3 regions of the Peribacillus sp. FSL E2-0218 genome follow, and region 3 is predicted to be linked to each of the others. Evidence: riboswitches for the same ligand, from Rfam matches in the RefSeq annotation. Region 3 holds a riboswitch; each other region holds the start of a gene.

Region 1 (4,217 bases), 1.4 Mb from region 3:
CTGATAATGGTCATTTTTTCTAGGCTATGGCCAAGATTTACAAGCATACAATCCAACTTAGAACAAATAGGAACTACGCTTCCATCTTTTAAAGCTTTGTCGGATTTACAAAATGAATGTAGGGATGCGAGAGAATTATATGAATCCGATTATAAAAATATTTTGCCGATTGATATTAAACAAGGATTGGATTGCCGTAATGTTTATTTTAGTTATGATCAAAATGAGAGCACCTATGCCCTTAAAAATATAAACATCCACATTCCTTCTAACCGTATGACGGCTATTGTAGGACGATCTGGTGCCGGAAAAAGCACCTTAATAGATATATTAATGGGGTTGAATCAACCTATTAGGGGAGAAGTCAGAATAGATGATATTCCCCTTACTAATGACCGTCTATTATCGCATCGGAGATCGATTAGTTATATACCTCAAGATCCTTTTCTCTTTAATGCAACGATACGGGAAAATTTGCTGCTCATTGACCCTGACGCAAGTGATGTATTAATATGGGAGTCTTTAGAATTCGCGGCAGCTGCCGATTTTGTCAGTAAGCTCCCGCAAGGTCTAGATACACTTATCGGTGATCGAGGTATCCGACTATCGGGAGGAGAAAGGCAGCGCTTGGTGTTAGCCCGAGCGATTTTACGCAAACCGGCCATCCTTGTTTTGGATGAAGCAACAAGTGCATTGGATACAGAGAACGAAGCGAAGATTCAATTCGCTATAGAAAAATTAAAAGGAAAAATGACGATTATCGTAATAGCCCATCGCTTATCAACGATACGACATGCAGATCAAGTGCTTGTTATGGATCAGGGAGAAATTATACAGGTGGGTGAATATAACCAGTTAGCGAAGGAAAAGAGAGGAATGTTCAGCCATTTATTAGGCATTCAAATGGAATCCAGTGTATAAGGTTTAAAAACATATATAAAATGAAAGGAAAGTCAGGGCACAGCCATAAAAATGGATTGTGATACTGGCTTTTTTTAGGTGGGATTATTGAATTACTAGATAATAAGTAAAATTAATTAGTGTGAAAAATATTTTTTTGAAATAGTAAAATGAGCAAATTATAGCTGATTAACTCTCTATTTTGGATGAAAATTTTATAACGAAGGCTTATTTATCTAGTATTTTATAAAAAAATGTCGTTATTTGAGGAAAAATGACGAAAAAAAACGAATAGTATTTTGGACTATTATTATGCTTTTAGGTATATAATTAATATTACAAAAGTATTAATAAAGCGTGGTTATCTAATAGGTATAATAGATTAGTGTTGGTATTAAATAGTTAAATTAAGAAAGTAAAAATAAGAGAAAGGCAAACCTATTGAAAAGTATGGACGCAAAATTACAGGTCTAAGGCTCTGCTAAGACGGCTGAGTTACCGCAAGTTGGGTGGAATTTGTTATCGAAGCTAACAATGAACTTGAGGAATGGGTTAATTTAATTCTAGAGGCTAAAAATGCAGGGTTATCTATTGAAGAAGTAAGAGAATTTCTTAGAGATTGCAGATTTCTAGATAAGGAGGAAGTAAATTTATAACAGGCTATTGTTTTTAAAATGGATTTATTGTACTATATACAATCTTTTTTTATAGATTTATTTTTATTAATGAGTTGTTATATTAAGACTGCGCCTAATGTTAAGTTAGATAAATACATGTTAGTTTATTCTAAATCGAAGTGAGGAATTTTAAAGTGTCAATACTGGTAACTGGAGGGGCGGGCTATATAGGAAGTCACGCAGCGATAGAACTTTTAAAAACAGGTTATGATATTGTAATAGTGGACAACCTGTCAAATAGCAATCTTGAATCATTAAATCGGGTGAAGGAATTAACAGGAAAGAACTTCATTTTTTATAAGTGCGATTTATTAGAACGTGATGAGTTAAATACTATTTTTGAAAATCATAGCTTTGAAGCAGTAATGCACTTTGCTGGGCTCAAAGCGGTAGGGGAATCTGTTGAAGTCCCATTAATGTATTATCATAATAATATAGCAGGCACAATTAATTTGTGTGAACTGATGGCAAAGCACGATGTTAAGAAACTCGTCTTTAGTTCATCTGCTACTGTATACGGTCACCCGGATAGCGTCCCGATTGATGAATCTTTTCCTTTGTCGGCAACTAACCCATATGGGCGTACAAAATTAATGATTGAAGAAATATTAAGAGATTTACATATTTCAGATTCCACTTGGAGAATAGCATTATTACGTTATTTTAATCCAATAGGTGCTCATGAAAGTGGAAGCATTGGGGAAAATCCGAATGGAATACCAAATAATTTAATGCCATATGTAACACAGGTTGCAATTGGAAAAAGGGAAAAACTATCTATTTTCGGAAATGATTATAACACTCATGACGGTACTGGTGTCAGGGATTTCATCCATGTCACGGACTTGGTAAAAGGGCATTTAAAAGCACTTGAATACCTTGAAAAAAATAATGGAATTGAAGCATTCAACCTTGGAACAGGTAGAGGTTATAGTGTTATGGACCTTATTAATACATTTAGCTCAATAAATAAAAAAGAAATACCTTTTCAATTTGTAGATAGACGCCCTGGCGATATAGGAAGTTGTTACGCAAATCCTACTAAAGCAGAAAAAGTCTTAAGCTGGCGTGCAGAGAAGGATTTAAAAGATATGTGTACAGACTCGTGGAAATGGCAAACTCAAAACCCAAACGGATATAATTAAGATTATAAAACTTAACATACTAAGAGAAAAATATTTATTGTATAAAATATTTCATACTTGAATTTATTTTAGATGCTAATCTACTGTAAGCATGATTTCAAGTTGAATAATTTAAATAATGGTGAATTTTTCTCTTGGTCTATCAGAAATCTATAATAAGTGATCCTTATAGGTTTCTGATATATTGAAACAATTTTAAAAGGTAATATAATTATTTAAGAAAAAGTAATAAATAAAACAATAAAATGAAATCGCTTACAAAAAAGAGTAGAGAAAGAGAAATTAAATCTGAGATGTACTTTCACAATAACACGTTTACAAACGGAACAACAGGGAACCAATAAAAATAAAAATCCTAAAATAAATGAGGGATAATTATTATGATTGATGTCAGAAATGTTGTTTTGGGAATGATTTGGGGAACGCTTTTAAGTATACCTTTATGGTTATCGTTTTTTGGATGGGTGAAAATACTTTTTAGCTTTTTCTCATAAATTATTTGGTTTATGTTGTTTGAATTTTATTCTTAGGCATATAAAATGGTTCAAAGTAAGTCTCCTTTTCCTCAAAACCAGTTAGATTCTTCGTATACCTCCTAAATATCAGAAATAAAATAAATCATTTAAACATCCATTTCTTTTATTACATACCAATAATAGATTTTTAGGATTAATTACAGATGGAATAAGTAATATAGAAATTTCTATAGTTTGTATTGAATTAATGAAAAGTATATTAACAAACTGTTTTATGAAATTTTACTTATCCAAAAAAAATAGGTAATAATACCTTAAAATTTTTTCGCCGTGTGCCGATACTATATATATAGATTAAGCAAAGGGACTTCGCGGAGGGCGATGTCAGTTAGCTGCCATCAAAATTAAAGGAGATTATTTGATGACAAAAAACAAATTCATTACGTTCGAGGAAGTTTATGAAAAGAAACAGAGAAGAAAGAAGCTGTTTATCGGGTCTTATGTTGCTATTATGTTGGTTTTAATTTCAGTCATGACTTATTTTCTAGGTCAATCATAATTGGGGAATGTTGGGGCTGAGGAATCGGTCCTTTTTTTGTTTTGAATATACTAGAGGAAATAGTTAATAATGGAATATTTACAGTAATTTAACTTGCCATAACCCACCAAATATGTGATTATCAAATAAATGAGCTATATTCCTTATATTTCAATAATAGGAATGGGGAAACAGTAGGAGACGGCGGCTCGACTATATGGGAGTGGGAGTTTGGAATGGAATTTTTAGAAATCTTAAAGGATACATACGCAAAAGGGGAGTTTGGCGAGGATATTACCATAACGGAGCTGGTGGAGGAGCTTAAGGGAAAATTAAGTGCAATCATCGAGGATTCTGATCGTTGATAATCCAAAAATACCTATTCCCCATCCTGTTCGTGCTTTGGGCGATGGTGATTTTCTTTTTTTCGTCGCAGACGTATGAGGAGCAGAGCATTACGCCTTTTTTGGCGCAGTTCAAT
Region 2 (4,217 bases), 960 kb from region 3:
TTTAATCGGGCCCAATGTGATGTTTTCCAGTACCGTCTTGTGGGGAAATAGATTGAAATGCTGGAAGACCATCCCTACCTCTTGCCTTACTTTGTTAATATTGATTTTCCTTTTGGGATCGGTTATATTATGTCCGTTTACGATCACCTCACCGCCAGTAACCTCCTCAAGAAGGTTCAGGCAACGCAAAAACGTACTTTTCCCTGATCCAGAAGGGCCTATTACACAAATAACTTCCTTTTCCTGCACTTCTGCATTAATATCCTTTAAGACCTCTACAGCTCCAAAAGATTTTCTTAGGTTTTTTACGGTAATGATGCTCATCGCACTTGAACCCTCCTTTCAATGAAATTGGCAATTAGGGTTATCACATAAATGATGATGAAATAAATCACACCGACAACCAGCCAAATCTTGAATGCCTCAAACGTTGCCGAAGCTTGAATCTGGCCTTGCTGGGTTAAATCGGCAATCCCGATGACGGACAATAGGGAAGTATCTTTTAAGCTAATGATCGATTGGTTCGTAATCGTAGGAAGCATCCTCCTAAAGGCTTGCGGCAGCACGACATAGCGCATCGTTTGGGTTCCAGTGAACCCGATTGACCTTGCCGCTTCCGTTTGGCCTTTATCAATGGATTGTATCCCCGCTCTTATTATTTCAGCAAAATATGCTCCTGCATTGATTGCAACGGTGATTATTCCCGCTGTCGTACTGTTCAATGAGATGAGATTCAGTGAATTCACTCCGAAATATATAAAGAATAGCTGCACGATGAACGGCGTCCCTCGTATCGCATCCACATAAACCTTTGCAATCCAGTTCAAGATCTTGATAGGGGCAAGTCGCAGCAGGGCCACTACTAAACCAATCAAAAAACCTAGGATAATGGCAATCACAAAGATGTAAAGCGTCACCTGAAGTCCTTTTACTAACATAGGCAAAGCCGCAACAATTATATCCATTCCTTTCACCCCTTCGAAAAAGAAAGCGCGCCTCAGGCGCGCTTATTGAGCCTTTAATCTATTCACCAAGATACGTTTTTATGATTTCATCATATTTGCCGTCTTTTTTCAGATTGGCAAGACCCGCATCTATTTTCTTCAATAGATCCTGGTTTTCGCCTTTCAATACAGCAATTCCATACTGATCCCCATTCAAGCGCTCACCTACGGTTTTCAAGCCAAGGTCTTTTTGGGCAATGGCATACGAGATTACCGGATAATCTTCGATAAGTGCATCGGCATTGCCATTCGACACTTCCTGGAACATCGCTGGAGAGTCATTGAACTGAACCACTTTAATCTTTAATTTACCAGCATTATCCTGTGCGTATTTGGCACCAGTTGTCCCTTTTTTGACCGCTACCGTCTTCCCCTTAAGGTCAGCAACCGATTTAGTGGACTTATTATCCTTCGTAACGACGACAGTCAAACCTGCATCGAAATATGGCGTCGAGAAATCAACAACCTTTTTTCTATCTTCGGTAATGCTCATGCCTGCAATGGCCACATCAAGCTGGTTTGCTTGCATCGCTGGAATGATCCCGCCGAAATCCATCGGAGATAACTTGATTTTAAAATTCTGGTCTTTCGCAATTGCATTGATTAAATCAATATCAATGCCTTTATATTCGTTTCCTTCTTTGAATTCAAACGGCGGATATGTCGTATCCACGCCCACTTTATATACTTTTTCATTTTTCTTTTCGTCACCAGCATCTTTCCCATCATTGCTCCCACATGCCGAGATAAAGATAGTCAAAATCAAAAACAAACTAAGTAAACCAAGTTTCTTCATTGAAATCACTCCAATTCTTTGATTATGCGTGATAATAAATAATTCTCCCTATAATATAGCATAAGAATAAAGTATTATAATATGAATTTTTAGAATAAATATTATTTTCTCCAAATAATATTTTTCGTGTTTTTCTTAACTCTTCTAAAAAATAGGAATATTAAAACTAAAAAGTGGCACATATGGCAAAAACGTTATAAAAAGGAGATATTTCAATGAGCGGAATAGATAAAAGAAATAAATTATTGGAAGAACCCTTCACTTATATCCTCACAAAGAAAGCAACCATGATCATTTATTTCAATAAGAAGCAAATCATGGTCGTAAAGGATAAACAAGCCGAGCGCCTGATAAAAAAAATTAAAAACTGTGAACACAGCATATTGGAGGTTCAATTGCTTCTCGCCAAGATTACGGGTAACTTTAAACACGGGAATGAGAAGCATTCGAAATAAAACAAAATGGGGAATCGGGTTCACAAGGTATTGAAGCATTCTCCCAGGACACCTTCTATTTTTTACCAGGTTTTAAACCGTCAAGATTTCTAAATCCGAACCGATATAGTTATTATCTAAATCCTGAGACTTTGAAGAACTATCCGTATATGGGCGCTTGGATGGTTTGGAGTCAGTAGCGCAACCGGCCAATTAAACGTTATGTTTAGTTGGCTTTTTTTATCTGGATTATTAACTGATTGAGGAGTCTGACCATGAATAAATTCAAAGGGAATTATTTAATGCTGATGTTTAGTGCAGGAACGGTTTTAATGGGGATTTTCATTCACTTCTTGCACAGGTACACGGGGTTTTTACAGGACTATCTCATGATGCGGGGAATTGCTGAACTTCCTTCTTACCTGGAATTTTCGCTTGTCCTATTGTTTATGCTGCCTATCTTATTCTTCCTTATCGCAACCATCTTCTATAAGAAAAATAGAAATCATCCGTTGCTGCCTTGGTCCATCACGCTCTGCCTCACCTTTTCCTCGATATCCATGATAGCTGGGGGAAATGGTTTGGTTGAGTATCATTTTTCAATTTTTATGGTCATCGCTTTAATCGCTTTCTTCGATTCCATCCAGCTTGTCCTGTTGAGCACGATGATTTTTGCCTTGCAACATCTGGTAGGTTACTTCTTATTTCCGGAGCTGCTTTGCGGAACATCCAATTATGCCTTTTCGCTTCTGCTGGTACACGCAGTCTTTCTAATTTTGACTAGCGGGGCAACGATCGTCCTGCTTTTGCATAAAAAATCGATGAAAAGAAACCTATGGGAGCAAAACCGCAAAATCGAGCAAAAAACAACGGAGCTGCTTACGGCATTGGATATAATGTCACAAGAAATGCTGCTTGTCTCATCGGAGATAAAAGGAACGAGTCAGGAAACCAATAGTGCCTCAGCTCAAATTAATGCCAATATCCAGGACATGTCTGTAAAAACGGAACGCAAATTGGACCTGTCGGAATCCAATATGCTGAAGCTGAAGGGCATGGAAGAACAGGTCCTCAACCTTACAAAGCGTACGCATGAGGTTGCCGAAAACTCCAATTCCACCAGCACTCATGTGGATACCGGCCAGCAGCTGATGAAGAAACTTCATATTCAGTTAAAGTTAGTCACTGAACATGTATCCGGTTTGGCAGGTACGATTCATCGATTTAAACAGCGAATACAAGAAATCGAGCAATTCACCATCATGATTAACCGTATTTCCGATCAGACTAATCTTTTAGCCCTTAATGCTTCCATAGAGGCAGCACGTGCGGGAGATGCAGGAAAAGGATTTGCAGTCGTTGCGGAAGAAGTCAGGAATCTCGCTAACCAGTCAGATCTATCTGCCCAGGAAATTGTCCGTGTGGTCAGTAAAATCCAAGACGAAACGGAATTGATCCAGAAGCAAGTAGAACATTCCATCATGGATGTAGAACAAGGAGCGAAGATTGCTCATGAATCCCAGCTGGTATTCGGATCGATTTATTCTTCCAACGAAGGTGTGAACCAGCTATTGCGTCTCTATGAATCAAGCATAAATCAACTAACAGAGACGAACAGGAACATTCATGAAGTATTTGGGTCCATCCTGCATGATTCACAGGAATCTCGTGCCGCAAACCAGCAGATTGAGACTTCTACAAGTGAACAAGCTTTCTTGATGGTATCTTTGATGAAGCAATCTCTTCATCTGGAGGGTCAGGCAAAACAAGTGGCGGAGTTGGTTGTCAATCTAAACCAAAAAGCGCCATCTTAAACGATGTAACCCGCATTTCAAAGATTGCGGGTTTTCGTCATGTTCCAGCTGAATGGAGTTGCCCGTCAACATACTCTTACACTTCCATTCTTCCATCAAAAAAATGACTCCAAAGCTGTGCCGGAGTCATTCGGATTATTAGCGATATTCTTTAACCATTGCCGTAACC
Region 3 (4,217 bases):
TACGTATAATCCTTTTCTTTTTGCAGCGTTTTGACAAACGCATTGGCCTGGATATAAAGCTGGGCCGATTTTTGTGCCGAACCGGAAATGATCAACGGCGTTCTCGCCTCATCAATCAAAATGGAATCGACTTCATCGATTACAGCAAAATGCAAGGGCCGCTGGACCATTTGTTCTTTATATAACACCATGTTGTCACGCAGGTAATCGAAGCCTAACTCATTATTCGTGCTATAGGTAACATCGGCATTATACGCCTCTTGTTTTTCCTCTTTTGAATGGCTGTTCAGGTTCAAACCGACGGTCAAACCAAGGAAGTCAAACAATACCCCCATCTCGGAGGCATCACGGTGGGCCAAGTATTCATTGACTGTAACGACATGGACGCCCTTACCAGTAAGCGCGTTTAAATAAACCGGCATGGTCGATGTCAATGTTTTACCTTCCCCTGTCTTCATTTCCGAGATATTGCCGTCATGAAGTGAGGCCCCACCCATGATTTGAACACGGTAAGGATATAAGCCAAGGGCACGCTTCGCTCCTTCACGGGCAACAGCAAAAGCCTCGACGAGCAGATCATCGACGGTCTCCCCGTTTTGGTAGCGCTCTTTGAACTCGCCCGTTTTGGCACGAAGCTGCTCATCCGATAATGCGGCCGTCTCATCAGCCAGCGATTCGACTTGGTCAGCAATCTTTTCCAGACGTTTAATTTCTCGCTTATTCGGATCAAAAACTTTATTTAATATATTAAGCATTCAATAACGCTCCTCTATTATGGTAATGATCGTTCCATGACAAAATTCATATAAGTAAGAAGAAATGCATCTTCTGTTATTCCTAATCCACGCTTAATTTTACCACTTCTATCCTAGAGGTACAACTTCATGTCACTTCCATGCCTATTGATCCGAATTCAATTCTTGCGAAAAACAATGGATAAATCATGAGTAAAACTGTTAAAATAGATGGAAGTATAAATAATTCATGGAATCTCCCCACTATTCCAAAAAGCAAATGTGAATGATCCATAACCTTCCATCATTTGATGCTGCCAAGGTAATCCAACCAGATTTCATGTTTGAATTTTTTTAAAGGTGGGCTACTAACATTTTAAGTAGAAGATAAATAGAACATGTTTCGAGGTGGTATTATGATTGGTGAACGTGTAAAAAAACTGCGTGAAGAAAAAAAGATGTCGATGACTGAACTCGCCGACAAAGCCGGTGTGGCAAAGTCTTACTTAAGTTCGCTAGAGCGTAACTTGCAAACGAACCCTTCCATTCAATTTCTCGAAAAAATCTCCGCCGTGCTGAACATTCCTGTTGATGCCCTCCTTTACGATGCACCAAACAAGGAAACCTTGGACAATGACTGGATGAAAATCGTGGAGGAAGCCATGAATTCCGGCGTGTCGAAACAACAATTCAGGGAATTCATCGAATTCAATAAATGGAGAAAAGACAAAGAAGAGTAGAAGTTTAATAGTCTACCTACATAATCCTGGAGTAAACAGCTTGAAAATGCTGGACTTACAGAAATCCAATACGAATAATCACCCCTATAAACAGCCAGGTCAGCCTCTGTTTATAGGGGTGTGTTTGGTAATTAGCTTCGCTCGCTCTCCTCTAGTGGAACCTCAAGGCATTTCCGTTCAAAAAAAGCACTAATTTCCTCTTTTTTAAAACCTAAGCTCCGTGCTTCTGATATTAAATCCACCCATTCTTGATCGATTTCCATTTTAGCCACCTCTTCTACCTCCTAAAATACCTTTGTATTTCAGGCAGACCAGCCATCTTAGTCGAGCGGACCTTAGACCTGTGCCTTTGCGCCCTTATCTTTCAATAAGTTTGCCTTTGTCATGGTACTAATTACCAAATACATTGCTTATAAACATATTATATCGGATACTTGCATCACATATTGTTATATTATGTCGCCAAACTAACAAAATGCAAAAAAATTTATCCGACAAAATATTACAATATTTAGAAAATTCAATAACCGCTTCCCTTTTATCATTTTCTCCTTTTTACGTAATAGTAAATCGTGCTTTTCCCATTCAGTTTATGCTGCAGGTTCACCCTCTCCACCACTAGTGGATCCAAGGCTTTTTGCACAGTCAGGTCGTCACCGCAGGTCGGGCAAAGCCACTCTCCATAGTCTGCACTGCTAAAAGAAGACCGATTGCATTTATGGCAATTCTTTTGATACAAAATATCCAGCCCCTTTGCACCTTAATCAAATCGTTTGTTATAAATTACACTATGTTCTTTTTAAAGAACTAACAACTTGAGTATAGTACAAAGGGAAGATTCAATAGAATAGGTAATATTAACTATTTATCTTATTAAAGAACACAAATTGTTCTTTATAAAAAACCATCCAGAGCCTGACCGCAATCTTGTAGCATGCAAAAAAGCACAACCCAAATGCTGGGCTGTGCTTTAGTTCATAGATTAAGATTTAGCTAGGTTCAATCAAACCGTAGCGACCATCTTTACGACGGTATACCACGTTCGTTGTGTTAGTATCCGCATTCGTGTAAACGAAGAAGCTGTGACCAAGCATATTCATTTGCAAAATCGCTTCTTCACTGTCCATCGGCTTCAAATCGAAGCGCTTATTGCGGACCACTTCAACATCATTATCATCTTCGAATTCATCTACCACTTCGTCAACGTCCGTGTTGAAAGCGAATGCTTCCGGAGTCGTTGATAAGTTGTTTCTGAATTTACGATTGACCTTCGTTTTATGTTTACGAATTTGGCGTTCAAGCTTGTCATTGATCAAATCGATGGCAGCATACATATCCGCATTTTCCTCTTCAGCACGAAGAACCAAATTCTGCATAGGAATCGTCACTTCGACCTTGGATGTATTATTGTTAACTTTCAAATTAACTAACACATTTGCATCAGGTGTATTGTTAAAATATCGTTCTAACTTGCCAATTTTCTTTTCGACGTATTCTCGAATTGCTGGAGTTACCTCAATGTTTTCACCGCGTACGTTGTAATTCATAAAGTGAGTCCTCCTTAAATTAAGACTATAACAGTTAGATTCTACAATACCCCTCCGGTTCCCTTTGGAAACATATCATGAAATATGTCGAAATTATGAAACAATTGTCGGAAGGTTTGGAAAGGGTTGATGTATACCCTACATTCATTATAACAAATGCCTGGCGATAAAGAAAAATTTAAGCTTTAATTATTTACAGAAAATTTAAATAAATGTAACATAATAGCCGTTTGGAAACCAAACGGCTGGGTTATCATTTTCTTTTATCGTAAAACATGCCATCGATTGATAGACTTTCATATGGGTTCATATATTTATTGGAGGAATTTTTCTTTTTGTTTATTTCCTGGATGTCCCGTTGTATTTCCTGCTTTTGAAGCTTCAGCAAGCTGTCTACCTGTTGATTGAGCAGCATCGTCCTGCGGCCTACCTGTTGTTCAGCAGCAGTGAAGGGCGGCTTGATTTGGGCAATGACTTCATCCCGCCGATCAATCAGCTCGGTGATCCTTTCTATTTTATCCTCACGTTCTGCAATCATCCGATCCTCCAGAACGGCAAGTAATTCGGCAGTCAAGTCGTGAAAAGCCTGAATCATTACACTTGCCCGCCTTGGCTGAATTGTTTTTTGCGGTTGATCTGAATGACTTCCTTCCACGTATTACGGAAATCAGTGACGAGTCCTTCCACCTCGTCCAAGGCAGCAACATCATTTTTCATATTCGCCTCTATCAGACGGCGATTCATGAAATCATACAGACTCATCATTTCCTTCGACACCTCGACATCCATGTTCAGCGTCACCATCAATTCGTGGATGATGTTTTGCGCCTTGATGATGTTGGTATTCTTCGCTTCGATATTTCCTGCTTCAATCGCCTTCCGCCCAAGCATGATGAACTTCAGGCAGCCATTGTATAGCATTAATGTCAGCTCTCCCGGGGACGCTGTATTGACCGAATTTTGTTGATACGACTGATAGGGATTATTAATCGCCATATTTATCTTCCTCTCCCGATTGCCTTAACTAAAATAAGATGCTAACGATGAACTTTGGCTATTTGCCTTTTGAATCGCCTTTTCCATGGCCGTGAACTGGCTGTAATAGCGGGATTCCAATTTCGCTAACTTTGTTTCGAATGCCGAGATCCTCGTATCCAGCCCATTGACCATTTTCCCGATGGTAAAATTATTATTCA

What was found. Region 3 has a riboswitch for cyclic di-GMP ahead of MHI53_RS23635 (anti-repressor SinI family protein). Riboswitches for the same ligand answer to the same signal wherever they lie in the genome.
Region 1: linked by a shared signal. The riboswitch ahead of galE (UDP-glucose 4-epimerase GalE) and the one ahead of MHI53_RS23635 (anti-repressor SinI family protein) in region 3 are both predicted to bind cyclic di-GMP.
Region 2: linked by a shared signal. The riboswitch ahead of MHI53_RS03115 (methyl-accepting chemotaxis protein) and the one ahead of MHI53_RS23635 (anti-repressor SinI family protein) in region 3 are both predicted to bind cyclic di-GMP.

What each region holds. Positions count from the first base shown of each region.
Region 1 covers NZ_CP150304.1:3,431,504-3,435,720, reverse strand. Annotated here, with positions in the region: gene MHI53_RS16570 (ABC transporter ATP-binding protein) at 1-921, shown strand, start outside; cyclic di-GMP riboswitch class I at 1,322-1,403, shown strand; gene galE (UDP-glucose 4-epimerase GalE) at 1,712-2,722, shown strand; gene MHI53_RS16560 (hypothetical protein) at 3,620-3,757, shown strand; gene MHI53_RS16555 (hypothetical protein) at 3,973-4,101, shown strand; gene MHI53_RS16550 (VanZ family protein) at 4,098-4,217, shown strand, end outside.
Region 2 covers NZ_CP150304.1:653,691-657,907, reverse strand. Annotated here, with positions in the region: gene MHI53_RS03135 (amino acid ABC transporter ATP-binding protein) at 1-324, opposite strand, end outside; gene MHI53_RS03130 (amino acid ABC transporter permease) at 321-965, opposite strand; gene MHI53_RS03125 (transporter substrate-binding domain-containing protein) at 1,024-1,800, opposite strand; gene MHI53_RS03120 (hypothetical protein) at 2,016-2,255, shown strand; cyclic di-GMP riboswitch class II at 2,371-2,452, shown strand; gene MHI53_RS03115 (methyl-accepting chemotaxis protein) at 2,510-4,048, shown strand; gene MHI53_RS03110 (hypothetical protein) at 4,144-4,217, opposite strand, start outside.
Region 3 covers NZ_CP150304.1:4,873,998-4,878,214, forward strand. Annotated here, with positions in the region: gene secA (preprotein translocase subunit SecA) at 1-755, opposite strand, end outside; gene MHI53_RS23630 (helix-turn-helix domain-containing protein) at 1,151-1,474, shown strand; gene MHI53_RS23635 (anti-repressor SinI family protein) at 1,606-1,737, opposite strand; cyclic di-GMP riboswitch class I at 1,777-1,862, opposite strand; gene MHI53_RS23640 (hypothetical protein) at 2,016-2,213, opposite strand; gene raiA (ribosome-associated translation inhibitor RaiA) at 2,464-3,021, opposite strand; gene MHI53_RS23650 (flagellar protein FliT) at 3,275-3,616, opposite strand; gene fliS (flagellar export chaperone FliS) at 3,616-4,017, opposite strand; gene MHI53_RS23660 (flagellar hook-associated protein 2) at 4,042-4,217, opposite strand, start outside.